2 regions of the Saccharopolyspora gloriosae genome follow, and region 1 is predicted to be linked to the other one. Evidence: riboswitches for the same ligand, from Rfam matches in the RefSeq annotation. Region 1 holds a riboswitch; the other holds the start of a gene.
What was found. A riboswitch is a leader RNA that binds a small molecule or an ion and turns the genes downstream of it on or off. The one in region 1 is predicted to bind cobalamin.
Positions count from the first base shown of each region.

Region 2: it holds a riboswitch for cobalamin, as region 1 does, so the genes downstream of both, BJ969_RS10800 (ABC transporter substrate-binding protein) here and metE (5-methyltetrahydropteroyltriglutamate--homocysteine S-methyltransferase) in region 1, are expected to answer to the same signal.

Region 1 covers NZ_JACHIV010000001.1:921,235-928,773, reverse strand. Annotated here, with positions in the region: gene BJ969_RS04415 (bifunctional copper resistance protein CopD/cytochrome c oxidase assembly protein) at 1-1,729, opposite strand, end outside; gene BJ969_RS04410 (hypothetical protein) at 1,859-2,026, opposite strand; tRNA gene BJ969_RS04405 (tRNA-Arg) at 2,487-2,560, opposite strand; gene BJ969_RS04400 (FG-GAP-like repeat-containing protein) at 2,809-3,429, opposite strand; cobalamin riboswitch at 3,636-3,874, shown strand; gene metE (5-methyltetrahydropteroyltriglutamate--homocysteine S-methyltransferase) at 4,002-6,290, shown strand; gene BJ969_RS04390 (TetR/AcrR family transcriptional regulator) at 6,409-7,023, opposite strand; gene BJ969_RS04385 (SDR family oxidoreductase) at 7,335-7,539, shown strand, end outside.
Region 2 covers NZ_JACHIV010000001.1:2,430,839-2,438,377, reverse strand. Annotated here, with positions in the region: gene BJ969_RS10810 (ATP-binding cassette domain-containing protein) at 1-466, opposite strand, end outside; gene BJ969_RS10805 (FecCD family ABC transporter permease) at 463-1,497, opposite strand; gene BJ969_RS10800 (ABC transporter substrate-binding protein) at 1,494-2,510, opposite strand; cobalamin riboswitch at 2,594-2,724, opposite strand; gene BJ969_RS10795 (cytochrome P450) at 3,001-4,191, opposite strand; gene BJ969_RS10790 (caspase, EACC1-associated type) at 4,334-5,734, opposite strand; gene BJ969_RS10785 (effector-associated constant component EACC1) at 5,731-6,102, opposite strand; gene BJ969_RS10780 (NAD(P)/FAD-dependent oxidoreductase) at 6,325-7,254, opposite strand; gene BJ969_RS10775 (MarR family winged helix-turn-helix transcriptional regulator) at 7,400-7,539, shown strand, end outside.

The DNA of each region.
Region 1 (7,539 bases):
TCATCAAGGTGATGCCGAAGAACGCGTGGAACGGCATCGAGGCGAACACCAGCCCCACCTTCGCCAGCGACGGCAACGGCCGCGGCGCGGGATCGATGCCGATCACCGGCCAGTAGAAGACGTAACCCGCCAGCAGGAAGTGCGCGTTCATCAGCAGGTGCGCCCAGTGCTCCGGCAGCGCCGCGTCGAACAGCCCGGAGAAGTACAGCGCCCAGAACGAGCCGACGAACAGCGCCAGCGCCACGAACGGATTCGTCAGCCACCGGGTCAGCGGTGAGTGCAGGAACGCCAGCAGCCACTCCCTGGCGCCGGGCGGTTCGCCCTTCCCCGCGGGCTTGAGCGCCCGCAGCGCGAGCGACGTCGGCCCCGCCAGCACCAGCAGCACCGGCGCGAGCATGGACAGGATCATGTGCTGGCCCATGTGCACGCTGAACATCGCCGGCGCGTAGCGGCCCATGCCCGAGGACGTGGCGAACAGGATGCTCGCGCAGCCGAGCAGCCAGGCCGCGGTGCGGCCCACCGGCCACCGGTCGCCGCGGCGGCGCAGCACGCGCACGCCGTAGAGGTACAGCCCGGCCAGCACGAGCGACGCGGTGCCGTAGACCAGGTCGAACCGGCCGTCGAAGAACAGCTTCAGCGCCGTCGGAGCCCCGTCCAGCGGATAGCCGATCAGCAGCTCCGTGCGGTCCGGGACCGCGCCCAGCTCCGCGGGCGGCGGGGTGCGGCCGAGCGCGACGGCCACCCCGATCGTCGCGAACATGGTCAGCACTTCGATCGCGCCCAGGCGCAGCAGGGTGTCCGCGCCCTCCTCGACGCGCCGCACCGCCCGCTCCCGCTGGAAGTAGGCGATGACGCCGAGCACGGCCAGCAGCACGATCTTGACCAGGACCAGCAGCCCGTAGGTCGTCGTGACCAGCTGGTCCGGCGGAACCCGCACGAAGGAGTTGAGGACGCCGGAGACGGCCATGACGATCCAGCACACCAGCGCGATCCGGGAGAACCGCCGCGCCACCAGCCCGGCGTGCGCGCCGCCGCGCGCCAGGTGCGCCAGCAGCGCCACCAGCCCCCCGACCCACAACGTGGCCGAGAACAGGTGGAACAGCAGGCTGTTCGTGGCGATGTCGTGGGCGCCGCCGCTGGCGGAGTGGCCGGTGGCGATCACCGGGAACAGCCCGAGCAGCGAGATCGCGAACAGCACGACCGTCCAGCCCCAGGACAGCACGACCCGGCAGCCCACGGCGAGCACCAGCGCGATCCCCGCGGTCAGCAGCCACGCCTTGGCCTCTTCCAGCGCGTCGACGAGCCCGAACAGCACCTCGGCGCTGAGCACCTCGTGGATCGGGCGGCCGGTCGCGTCGGCGGCGGTGAACGGGACGAGCAGCAAGGCACCGGCGCACCACACCGCCGCGGCCCAGCCGGCGGTGCGCACCGCGGCGTAGCCGTCGGCGAGCAGTGGTCCGGAGCGCCGCGCGGGGATGCCGAACGCCGCCAGCAGCAACGAGCCGATGCACACGACCGCACCGGCCTCGGCGAGCACCCGGACGACCGGCAGCCCGAGGCTGGTGACCGTTCCCGGATCGGGCAGTCCGTAGGCGGCGTAGGAGTCGCTCGCCGACATCGCGGTGAGTGCCGCGGCCACCACCGCGGCGAGGATCCCGGCCGTGACGACCAAGATCCCGACGGTGGTGGACCTGGTGCGCGGGTCGGGCGTAACGGTCTCAGAAGCCACGCAACGAGCCTAACTTCCGGACTCTGACCTGCGGTTTCGGGTCGGACATCACAACGGTGGCAGCGGCACGGGGCCGGAGATGACCGGCGGAGACGCCACGCGAGGTCCGCCGCGGATCGGGCGGCGCGCTCACCGCCCCGCGGTGGCCGGCTGCTCCGAGAACCGGATGTCGCGCGAGCGGAGGTCGGTCCGCCCACCCGCCTCCGGGCGCGGGGCGGGCTGCTGGTCCTCGGGGTGGCTGAACACCGCGGGCTCCACGACGACGTCGGTGGACCACTGCTGGGTGTGCGTGTTCATCGAAATCTCCTCATGCGTCAGGTGAATCGGCTGCGGCGGGTGCGCGATCACGTCCGCTCGGCGGACGCTCGCTGCGCGGCTCGGTCGGCCTTCCACCGCTCCGCAGCTCTGGAAGTGCGTTCGTGCCGGACGTCGGCCCCGTCTTCGGCACCGGAGGGAGACCGGGCACTGCGGCGCCGTCCGCGATCGCGGAGGCACGAGTGCAGTGTGGATTCGACGAGGCCGAGATCATCTCGGCGGTTCCGGCGCGATGTCGATCGGGACGACCGCGGGGCGCCTGCGGCGGCACTCGCGGTCACCGGCAGCCGATCGCCTCCGGTACCCCGACCCTACGCCTTCCCCGCGAGGCGCACGTCGATCCGGCTGCCGCCGCACTCCGTGCGACTACCGCGCGGAGTGGGGGTAAGGTCAGAGCCGATCTTGATCGAGATCGGCTCTGCGCCCGGTGACCAGGAAAAAGCGCCCCCGGCAGGACTCGAACCTGCGACCTAAGGATTAGAAGTCCTTTGCTCTGTCCAGCTGAGCTACGAGGGCCCGCGCATCGCTCACGTGAGCTGCAGGAAGCAGGGTAACCGGCCACTCCGTCGACAGTGGTACCGACGCCATCGGCGTTGCAGAGCCGGTATCGAACGGCAAGCTGATCGACAACTCAGCCCGGGAACGGACCCCGCTACGGGTCCTCGAACCCGCTGAACGGTCACAAAGGAGTCACGGCCGCACGGCCGGAGGACGTGCGCCGGGGCCGCCGCGCCGCTCTCCGGCACGACGGCCCCGACGTCCGCTCACGCGCAGCTGCCGGGCTCCACGACCAGCACCGGGTCGTCCTGGCCGACCCCGGCGAACGGGTACTCGTCGACCGGAGCGGCCACGCCGTCGCGCACGTCGTAGGCGACGCGCTTGCCGTCGTAGGCGGGTTCGGTCGTCTGGCTCTCGTTCGACGCCGCGAGGGTGATCAGCACGCGGCCGTCCGACCCCGCCGGGGCGCACTCGTAGCCGAGCCGCGCGGCGACGCCGCCACCTTCGTTGATCTTGAGCGGCCGACCGTCCTGAGTGGTCATCTCGCGCGGGGCGCCGTCGGCGCCGAGATCCCAGACGCCGAACCACTCGGTGTTCGCCCCGACGGACTCGCTCACCAGCAGTTCCTGCTTGCCGTCGTGGTTGACGTCGAGCACCCGCATGGGCCGCGTACCGGCGTAGGCGTCACCGGTCAGCGTCGCCTCGGTGACGCGTCCGTCCACTGTGAACTTGAGGACCTGCCGCGAGCCGTCACCGACGGCGGCCAGCGTCGCGGTGTCCGGCGTCCCATCACCGTTCAAGTCCACTGTGGACGTCTCGGTCGAATCCGCGGTGGCGACGCCGAACGGGGCCAGGGCCATCGCCGCGGCCAACGCACCGATGCTCACGGTTACTCGAATTCCGTTGATCCCCACAGTTTTCTCCCTCTCGAATCCACCTGCTCGGCAGGACGGGAACCGCTCCCCCCACCTGTCCTGAAGACGCTCCCGAGCGCCGCGGGTTGCCCGCCGGGCCGGGAAATCCTCGCGTGCGCGGCCACGTGCACGCCGGGTGACCGGGACGTCAAGGCCTTGTCTTCCCGCCAGAAGCAAGTAGCCTCCGAAGTGCTGGTGGTTCGCACAGCTCTGCGAAAGCGGCGCTGCGCGAGGCAAGAGGGAACCCGGTGCGAATCCGGGACTGCCCCGCAGCGGTGAGTGGGAACGAACGCCGTCACCGGTCTGAGAAGACCGGTCACAGCACTGGGCGCGAGCTCGGGAAGCGACGGCCAGTAGGAACCCCGGTCCTCCGGGAACGCCCACGAGTCCGAAGACCTGCCGCCGGTGCGCGCGTCCACGCGACGCGCGCTGTTGCGAGGTCTCGCGGGAGGACCTGGTCGACGAGTCGCCGTCCGCGGCGACGGGTGCCGATCACGCCTGCCCGAACCTCGCAGAACTGTCGTCCAGCTCGCGAGGAGAGAGCGTTGACCAGCACCATCGGATCCACCGTGCTCGGGTATCCCAGGATCGGACCGAACCGGGAACTGAAACGGGCACTGGAGAACTACTGGAAGTCCCGCATCGGTGAGCCGGAGCTGCGCGAAGTCGCCCGCACGCTGCGCACCGACGCGTGGCGCTCGCTGCGCGATGCCGGTCTGGACTCCGTGCCGGGGAACACTTCCTCCTACTACGACCAGGTTCTCGACGCCGCCGTCACCTTCGGCGCGGTACCGCCCCGCTTCGCGGAGCTGGGGCTGAGCCCGCTCGACACCTACTTCGCGATGGCGCGCGGCGTGGAATCCGCGCCACCGCTGGAGATGACTAAGTGGTTTGACACGAACTACCACTACATCGTGCCGGAGATCGGCCCGGAGACCGCGTTCCGGCTGTCCGACCAGACCGTGGTGGACCAGTACCACGAAGCCGCTGAGCTGGGCGTCAAGACCCGCCCGGTCGTGGTCGGCCCGCTGACGTTCCTGCTGCTGTCGAAGCCGCGGGACGGCGCGCCCGCGTCGTTCCGGCCGCTGGACAAGGTCGACGAGCTCGTCTCGGCCTACGCGGAACTGCTGGGCGAGCTGCACCGCGCGGGCGTGGAGTGGGTCCAGCTGGACGAACCGGCGTTCGCCGCGGACCGCTCGCAGGCCGACCTGGACGCGCTGCGCACCGCCTACCGCAGGCTCGGCGAGCTCGCGCAGCGCCCGAAGATCCTGGTCGCCTCCTACTTCGGCGACCTCGGCGATGCGCTGGGCGTGCTGGCGTCCTCACCGGTCGAAGCGCTCGGCGTGGACCTCGTCGCAGGTCAACGCACCGTCGACGAACTGCCGTCGGTCTCCGGGCTCCGGGACAAGACGCTGGTCGCGGGCCTGGTCGACGGCCGCAACATCTGGCGCACCGACCTGGACGGGGCGCTGGCGAAAGCGGCGACGCTGCTGGGCCTCGCGGGCGAGGTGGCCGTGAGCACCTCGTGCTCGCTGCTGCACGTGCCCTACGACGTCGAAGCCGAGACCGACATCGACCCGCAGGTGAAGTCGTGGCTGGCGTTCGCGGCGCAGAAGGTCGACGAGGTCGTCGTCCTCGACCGCGCGCTGCACCAGGGCCGCGACTCGGTGTCCGAGCAGCTGGAGGACGGCCGCCGGCGCATCGCGGACCGGGCGAACGCCGAACGGGTGCGCAACGACCGGGTGCAGGCCCGGCTCACCGCGCTCAAACCCGAGCACGCCCAGCGCGGGGACTACGCGAAACGGCTCGCCGCGCAGCGGAAATCGCTGCGCCTGCCGCCGCTGCCGACGACGACGATCGGCTCCTTCCCGCAGACCACCGACGTGCGCAAGGCTCGCGCCGCACTGCGCTCCGGCAGCATCGACCAGGCCACCTACAAGCAGCGGATGCGGGACGAGATCGAACGCGTCATCCGGCTGCAGGAAGACCTGGGCCTCGACGTGCTGGTGCACGGCGAGCCGGAGCGCAACGACATGGTGCAGTACTTCTCCGAGCACCTGGACGGATTCGTGAGCACCCACAACGGCTGGGTGCAGTCCTACGGGTCGCGCTGCGTGCGCCCGCCGATCCTGTTCGGCGACGTGTCCCGGCCCGAGCCGATCACGGTGGACTGGGCGAAGTACGCGCAGCGGCTCACCGAGAAACCGGTGAAGGGCATGCTGACCGGACCGGTCACCATCCTCGCCTGGTCGTTCGTGCGCGACGACCAGCCGTTGGGCGACACCGCGCGGCAGGTCGCGCTCGCCATCCGGGACGAGGTCAAGGACTTGGAGAACGCGGGCATCCGGGTGATCCAGGTCGACGAGCCCGCGCTGCGCGAACTGCTGCCGCTGCGTTCCGCCGCGCACCAGGACTACCTGGACTGGGCGGTGGAATCGTTCCGCCTCGCCACCTCCGGCATCGCCGAGAGCACCCAGATCCACACCCACCTGTGCTACTCGGAGTTCGGCGACGTGATCAACGCGATCGTGGCGCTGGACGCGGACGTGACGAGCATCGAGGCGGCCCGCTCGCGCATGGAGGTGCTCGACGACCTCAACGCGGTCGGGTTCGCCCGCGGGGTCGGGCCGGGCGTGTACGACATCCACTCGCCGCGCGTCCCGGAAGCCGGGGAGGTCACCGACCTGCTGAAGGCGGCGCTGGCGGCGGTGCCCGCGGAACGCCTGTGGGTCAACCCGGACTGCGGTCTCAAGACCCGCGGCTACGCGGAGGTGGAGACCGCGCTCAAGAACGTGATCAGCGCGACGGAGGCCGTGCGCCCGGCCTCCGGCTGATCCGAAGCCGGGGGCGGTAGTCGTTCCCACCGCTCCCGCCCCCGGCACCCCTCGTGCGGCCCCGTCCGGTCAACCGGACGGGGCCGTTCCCTTCTCGCGCCGCTCAGATCCGGGTGGCTCACCCTGTTCGCGGGCGGGGCGGAATCTCCAGCCATCGCAGCGCTTCGTCGGTCGCGGCCACGGCGTCGCCGCGCGCCCCGCCCTCGCTCCAGGCGACGAGCGCCGCGAACGTCGCCGCCTGGTAGCCGCTCGCGACGGCCGTCGCGGCCGCCCGGGTGATCTCGGGGACGCGCCCGGCGATGTACCCGGCGAGTTCCTCGATCCACGGCCGGTAGGCGGCTCCGGCGGAACCGGCGATCTCCTCCTGCGCGTAGACGACGCGCACCCAATCGACACCGGCGGACGCCAGCATCGGGTCGTGCGAGACCGAGGCCAGGACGCTCCGCCGGACCGCGTCGCCGACGGGGAGGTCGTCCGGCGTGGCGCGCAACGCCTCGCGGAGCCGCTTCGTGGCGGCGGGCACGCCGACCCACGCGATCTCGGACTTGCGGGAGAAGTGCCGGACGAGCGTGCGCACGCTGACCCCGGTCGCCTCCGCGATGTCGCTCCAGCCGACCGCGTCGTAACCGTGCTCGGTCCAGAGCCGGAACGTGGCCGTGGCGACCGCACCGCGATCGAGCACCGTCGGGCGACCGCGGCGGGGAGCGGGACCGCCCGCATCGGTGGTGGACATCGCCCGGAGGATAACCGAACCATTGTTTTTGTCTCAGTGAGCCAATAAGGTGTCGGGAGTCCTCGCAGTCTGTTGATCGGTGTCTCGTCAGTGGCGCAGCCACTGAGCAGTGACCGGCTTGAGCAACACGACCACCGGCGGGTCCTCAGCGGCTTCCTCGCGAAGACAGCGATTTCGCCGTGTAGGGCTGCCACACGAGAAATCGCGGCCACACCAGGAAAACGGGCAGCGCGGAAGCCGCTGAGCGACCAGCTACGCAGGTCATGCGGAAAGGGGCCCGCAGTGTCGTCGCACCGGCAGGGAGGTGGGTCATGGGCGTGCACGCCGTGACCGGATCCGCGTCCGGCATGGGAAAGGCCGCGGCCGACAAGCTTCGCGCCGCGGGCCACACCGTCATCGGGGTCGACGTCGAAGAAGCCGACGTCCCCGCCGACCTCTCGACACCGGAAGGCCGGCGCGCGGCGGCGGCAGGTGTGCTGCGCGCGGCGGGCGGGCGCCTCGACGGTGCCGTCCTCG
Region 2 (7,539 bases), 1.5 Mb from region 1:
CCTGCGCCAAGGCCCGCGCGATCTGCGCGCGTTGCCGTTCCCCACCGGAAAGGCTGTGCCAGCGCCGGTTCGCGAGCGCGTCGAGCCCGGTCTGCGCCAGCACCCGCCGGATGATCTCCGCGTCGGCCGGGTTCGCGCCGCCCCAGCCGTTGCGGTGCGGGGTGCGGCCGAGGGCGACCACCTCGGTCACGGTGAGATCGACGTCGGTGCCCACCTGCTGCTCCACCACCGCCACCCGGCGAGCCAGGTCGCGCCGGGGCCACTGCGGCGCCGCGCGCCCGCCGATCTCGACGGCCCCGGAGCTCGGTCGCCGCAGTCCGGCCAGCAGCCGCAGCAGCGAGGACTTCCCGGACCCGTTCGGCCCGAGCAGGCCCACCGTGCGGCCCTCGTCGACGCGCAGGCCCACCCCGTCGAGGATCAGCGCGCCTCCGGCGGACCAGGACACGTCGTGCGCGGACAGGCTCACGACACCCTCCCCCGCTTGGCCAGCAGCACGGCGAACGCGGGCACGCCGACGAGCGCGGTGACGACGCCGACGGGCACTTCCTGCGGGGCGGCGATGGTCGTGGCCAGCACGTCCACCCACACCAGCAGCACCGCGCCGAGCACGGCGGTCACCGGCAGCAGCGCGCGGTGGCGCGGACCCACGAGCAGCCGCGCGGCCTGCGGCAGCACCAGCCCGACGAAACCGATCGCACCGGCGGCGGCCACCAGCGTCGCGGCCAGCAGCGCGGTCGCCACCAGCAGCACCGCCCGCAACCGTGCCACCCGGACGCCGAGGGAGGCCGCGGCGTCCTGCCCGAACGCGAACGCGTCCAGCGCCCCCGCCCGCGACAGGCACAGCACCAGGCACACCGCGCACACCGCCGCGGAGATCGCGACGTCGTTCCACCGCGCGCCGGACAACGACCCCAGCAACCAGAACAGCACCCCGCGGGTCTGCTCCGCGTCCGCCGAGGTGATCACGATGTAGGAGGTGAGCGCGGAGAACAGCTGGGTGCCAGCGACCCCGGCGAGCACCGTGTGCCCGGCCGCCCCACCCGCGACCGAGGCGAGCAGCATCACCAGCGCGAACGCCACCAGCGCCCCGGCGAACGCGCCCGCGGTGAGCCCGATCGCACCCGCGCCGAGCCCGAGCACCACGACCGACACCGCGCCGGTGGACGCTCCGGCGGACACGCCGAGCAGGAACGGATCGGCGAGCGGGTTGCGCAGCAGCGATTGCAGCACCGCCCCGCACACGCCGAGCCCGGCTCCGCAGATCGCGGCCAGCAGCGCCCGCGGCAGCCGCAGCTGCCACACGATGCCCTGACCGATGCGGGAGACGTCGGTGTCGAGCAGGCCCAGCCGATCGGCGACCACGCTGCCGACGTCGCCGACGGTGAGGTGCGCCGGCCCGAGCGTGACCGCGACCGCGATCGACAGCAGCAGCGCCGGAATCCCGGCGAGCACGATCGCGACCGGCGGCAGTCTCCCCGCTGACGGCGCTGCCGTCACCGCTGCCGGTCCATCTCGACGAGCCGATCCGCGAGCCGTTCGATGCCCCGCACGGTGCGCATGCTGACGTTGAGCTCGGTGCCCGTCATGCCCATCAGGTGCCCGTCTCGCACCGCCGCGAGCCGGGACACCGCCGGATCCTCGTGCAGGAACCGGGTCTTCGCCGCCAGCCCGTCGCCTTCGCCGTCGCGGGTGAGGTCGCCGAGCACCAGCAGGTCCGGGTCGCGCGCGAGGACGTCCTCCCAGGACACCTGCGGCCACATCGAGCTGATGTCCGCGTAGGCGTTGCGCACGCCCAGCGCGCGGGTCATGACCGCGGGTGATCCGGTGGAACCCGCCATGTACGGCGATTCGGTGCGGGCGAACCAGAACAGCACCGAGGTCTCGGCGCGGGAGTCGAGCCCGGCGACCTTCCGCTGCGCCGCCGCGACCCGGCCGCGCAGCTGCTCGGTGAGCGCGTGACCACGTTCGGGGACGCCGAACAGGTCGGCGATCTCCTGCACCTCGCGGTAGATGTCGTCGAGCTCCACCGGTTTCGGCAGCGGCGCCTCCTCCGGGAAGCAGTTGCTCGGCGACAGGTACGTCGGCACGCCCAGCTCACCGAACCGCTCGCGGTCGGCGACCCCCTCATCGGTGAACACGGCCTTGTAGGCGCCGAGCACGAAGTCCGGTTCGGTGCCCAGCACCGACTCGAACGACGGGTTGTTGTCGGCCAGCCGCGGCACCCGCGAGTTCGCCTCCGCCAGCGCCGGATCGACCGGGTCGGTCCAGGTCGCGGTGCCCACCATCCGATCCGCCAGCCCCAAGGCCAGCATGATCTCGGTCGTGGACTGGTTCAGCGACACCGCGCGCCGCGGCGGCGCTTCGACGGTGACGTCGGTGTCGCAGTTGCGCACCGTCGTCGCGGCCTCGCCGCGGATGGTGTCGTCGGCGGGCGCGGCGCACGAGACCAGCACAGCGGCGGCCAGCGCCACCAGCCCGAGGCGTAACGAGCGGGCTTGCGAGAACGGCATGGCACGAGGTTCCTCACCCCGGACCCAGGCGCGGAGTCCGGCAGGCTGCGACCCGGAACCGCCTGCGGTCCGGGGAGCCGGCCAGGTCTTCGGGCTCGGGCTCACCGGGCGAGGCCCCTTCCCGGACCGGGAGGTCCAGTGGTTCCGGCCGTGGCCGTCCTCGCCCATCGCCCCTACCGCTGCGCGTCAGCTCCGGCTTCCGACCGGATTCCCTGCCCTCACGGGCGCGACAGGCTCCCGAGCACCCTAACCGGACATCCCACTACTCCATCAAGGTGATGTTCCTCGCCGTGAGCAGGGGTGGGCGGCCTGCATAGGTGGTCGGGTGGCGGAACCTCAGTTGCTTCCTCGCTGCGGGATCTTTTTTCCCGAGTGGCTCCGCCACGAGGGAAAAGGCCGTCCTCGCGAGGAAGCCACTGAGAACCCGCGGGTGTTCCGGCTGCGTGCGTGGTCGCTGCTCAGCGACTTCGTCGCTGACAAGACACAGACGTCACCAGGTGACGGGGAGTCTTGCGATTCCGTTGCCCATTTGTTCGTCGTCTTCGGAATCGGTGGGCATGCCGACCTTTTCGATCGGGACGGCGAGGGTGAGGTCGGGCAGGCGGCGCAGGAGCGCTCCGTAGACCTCTTGGAGTTCGATGCGCGCGAGGGGGGCACCGATGCAGTGCGACAGGCCGTGGCTGAACGCCAAGTGCGGGTTGGGGCTGCGGCCGACGTCGAAGGTCTCCGGGTCGTCGAAGACGCGGTCGTCGAACGACGGCGAGTAGTGGTCGCACAGCACCAGGTCACCGGCCTTGATGACGACACCGCCGATCTCGATGTCCTCGCCGGCGTAGCGGGGCTGGAAGGACTCGTCGACCTTGCTCAGCCGCAGCACCTCCTCGACGGCGGTCTCCAGCAGGCCGGGGTCGCGCACGACGCGTTCGCGCTGCTCGGGGTGCGAGGCGAACAGGGCGATGCCCGCGCTGAGGTTCGTCGGCGTCACCAGGTACGAGAAGCTGATCGTGGAGATCAGTTCGCACACCGTGCCGTCGTCGATCTCCGCCTCGCACAGCGCGGAGATGAGGTGCTCGTCCGGTTCGCGGCGCTTCTCCTCGACCAGTTCCTGCAGGTAGGCGAACAGCTCTTGGGCTCCGACGGCCACCTTCTCCGACTCGTCGAGCCGTCCGGCCCCGGCCAGCATCGCCATGAACCGGTCGTGCTCGGCGACGCCGAGCAGATCGCAGAGCACTTCGAACGACAGCGGCAGCGACAGCTCCGCGTGCAGGTCCACCGGCGGCGCGGACGCCGTGATCCGGTCCAGGTGCGCGGCGACGCGCGCGGCGACCCGCTCCCGCAGCGCGACCATCCGCTTCGCGGAGAAGTGGGGGGTGAGCGCGGCGCGGGTCTTCACGTGGATCTCGCGCGCCACCTCCGGATCGTCGCTGCGCACCAGGGTGTCCAGCAGCGGGCTGTCGAGGTAGCGGGGCCGGTTCTCCGGGTCGGGGTGGGAGCGGCCGATGCGGCGGTCCTTGAGCAGTTGCTTGAGCTCGGCGAGCCGGGTCACCAGCCACGCCTCATCACCGGCGCGGGTGCGCACCTTGACGACGGGGCCGCGTTCGCGCAGCTGCCGCATCAGCGGGCTCAGCCTGCCGACCACGGACCCTTCGGACTTCAGCAGCGGCAGCTCGTCGACGGTCATGGATGTGTCCTCCGCGGCGGGGCAGCGATCATGGGCGTGCCGCCGACGTTAGGCCCCATTCGCTGGGGAAAAGACCACACCGCGGGAGCGGGTCGGCCCTCGGCGCCGGCAGCGGACGCCGCACTCGATCCGGACCGGACGGTCACCGCCGAAACGTGAAGTGATGACCGCTTTCATGATCCCACCCGAACACGAGCAGCATGAAGACGAAGTTCACCAGCGCGGAAGTCCACAACGCGATGAGCGGCGACATCCACTGACCTAGCACGACCACTCCTCCGGAGAGCGCGAACAGGACAGCACCCGGACCAACTAGGAGCCCGACGACTCCCCCCAGCGCGGAAACAGTCGCACCAGCACGCGACAGCAGTACATCTCGTCCCACGAAGAAGTAGGCGATCGAAGCCATCATGGCGGCGGACACCGACGGGAGGAGGATGAATCCTTGGACACCCGTTTCGATGGAATCGGGATCGGAGCGGATCGCTCGCCCGACGGGATCCCACTCCGCGGGGATGTCGCCCCACCTCAGACCGATGGCAGCCAAGATCAGGACGAGCACCAGGATCACGAAGATCCCTACCCGCTGCCAGGGTGTTCGAACCGCTTTGCGCTGCGGCCTCGCGATGCGGTACGTCTTGGGGATCTTGTAGCTCTTGTGCCCATCGTGCGTCCTCGAACCGATCGTGGCCGCACCATCCCGGGCAGCGTGCTCATGGCGGGCGACGTCCACCGCGGCGCTCCGCCGCGTCGATGGCTTGACCGTCGCCACTGCTGGAGATTCCGGCTCCGAGCGCCCGGCGAGTTCGGCACGCGCGTCCGACGGCGAACTCCTGCACAGCGCCAGATCTCCTGCCGCGTTCACCGCGCGACGCTGCGGGCGCGGCAGTCCGTGCGAGGAGAGTCGGCGGTCGACGTGGCGGAACAGTTCGTCGAGGCTCACGGGGCCGGACGTGCCCAGCGCCTCCAGCATCGCGCCGGTGAACGCCGTGTGCCGCTGCCCCGCGGGCGCGTGCGACACCGAGGTGGCCGTGGTCGAGGTCATGATGTACGTACCGGCGATGTCGACCTTCCCCGCGATCACGTTCCGCGGCTCGCTCATCGTCTCGATCGCACGACCGGAGAAGCAGCAGTCCAGCACGAGGATCCGGGTTTTCGCCGGGCTGTCGAGGATCTCCGAGCGGAGCAGCTCGAACGACAGCGCGGTCCAGCGCAAGCGGGCCGGGTCGGTGGCGGGCAGCGCGAGGTAGAGCTGCCCGGAATCGTCGACCAGTCCGTGTCCGGCGTAATAGACCAGCAGCACGTCGGTCGCCGCCTGCGCGGCGGATCCAAGGGTGCTTCCGATCTCGGTGGTGGTCACAGCCGACCCGCTGACCCGGACGCAGTGCTTCATCGTGCCGGTGGCAGCGCCCACCAAGGCTTTCCGGAGATCTGCCAGATTGGTCCGCACCGCAGGAATCGCCGGTAGGGCGCGCACATCGTCGTACCGGCTGAACCCGATCAGTACAGCCCTGGACGCGGCGGGGTCGGGGAAACGCGTCACGGCGGCGGCTCCCGCGAATCGAGAAACCCCCGAAGGTCTTGCAACAGGGCGTGGGAGTCGACGCGATGCGCGTCCAGCTCGATCGTCCGGCCGTCCTCGTCGGTGATGGTCAGCTTCACGTCGGAATGCCGCTGCGATATCCACGTGGACAGGGCGCCGGCCAGCACCGCGCCCATGCCGCCCGAACCGACCGCGACGACGAGCGCGTCCAGCGCACCACCCATCTGCCCGGGTTCGACATCGGCGTGCGACGTGCTCACCTGACCGCGCAGCGCGCTTTCACGACGCAACCAGTCGAGCAGCGACCTCAGCTCGTCATCATCCTGGAAGGTCCTGATCCACAACTGCCCGGTCGCCGACTCCGCCATACGACCATCTTGCACCGGCCCACGCCGAAAGCAGAGCCGATTCGGAAAAGCCCCTGCTGCGGCCGCTTGCTCGAGACCGGATCTCTCAGACGCACTCTCCCGGCTTGCACCGATCACGTAGGGGTTCTCTGATTCCGGCGGCGGAGATCCAGGACCGCCGATGCCGCTCGCAGTGCGCGCACCTGCCCACCGCACGAGCGTGCGCAGGCGGAGCGCGACCCCTCATCTCGCGTCGTGGGCGGCGATCGCTCGGTCGATGTCGTCGGCGAGGAGGTGGTGGTTGAGGGCGATGGCGGCCTTCGAACCGGCGGCTGCCGCGTTGACGAGCTGGGCGGGGCTGTCCGAGACGTTGCCCGCCGCCCACACTCCCGCGACGCTGGTCTGGCCGGAGGGGTCGACGCGGACCCAGCCGTCGTCGCCGACCTCGCAGCCCAGCGACGTCAGCAGCTCGTCGCGCGGTACGAACCTCGGGCCGACGAAAACGGTGCTGCGAGCGACGATCCGGCCGTCGGCGAGTTCCACGGCGGACACCGCGTCCGCCTCGGCCACGACGCGCGCCACCTCCCCGTCGACGATCCGCACTCCGCGGGCCAGCAGGCGGTGGCGTTCGTCGTCGGTCAGCGCGATCCGGTTCGGGAGGAACACGACGTCGTCGGACCACTGCCGGATCAGCTGCGCCTGGTGCAGCGAGAACGGCCGGTTGTCGCCGCCGACCACGGCCAGCGGGGTGTCGCGCACCTCGAAACCGTGGCAGTACGGGCAGTGCAGCACGTCGCGGCCCCAGCGCTCGCGCAGTCCGGCGATCTCCGGCAGTTCGTCGCGCAACCCGGTGGCCACCAGCACCGCGCGGGCGGTGAGCACGTCGCCGCCGTCGAGGCGGATCGCGAATCCGCCGTCGGCGCGTTCGAGACCGGAGACCCGCGCGTCGCGGATCTCGCCGCCGTAGTGGCGGACCTCCCCCCGCCCGGCCGCGACCAGCTCGGCCGGGTCCGCACCGTCCCTGGACGGAAAACCGTGCAGGTGGCGGGAAGGCGCGTTGCGCGGCTCCCCCGCGTCGAGCAGCACGACCTGCCGCCGGGATCGGCCCAGCATCATCGCGGCGGCCAGGCCCGCGGCCCCGCCGCCGATGATCACAACGTCCTCGTCCAGCATGTTCGCCCTCCCGGATCTCCATCGCCGTCGCCCCGGGCGAACACGCGGTCAGCGGCCCGCTCCGGAGCGGGCCGCCCTGATGTTCACCGTCCGGAGGCGGTTACACTCGAAACGTAACAAGTAGTTCACCGGTTAACGAAATGGGATGGCCTTGTCCTTCCTCCAAGAGCGCGCGCAGGAGTCGTGGAGCGCCGGGAACCCGGACCTCGACACCTCCCCCATGGCGGTCGTCGCGCTGATCAACCGCATCGCCGCCGTGCTGGAACAGGCCACGGAACAGCTCTA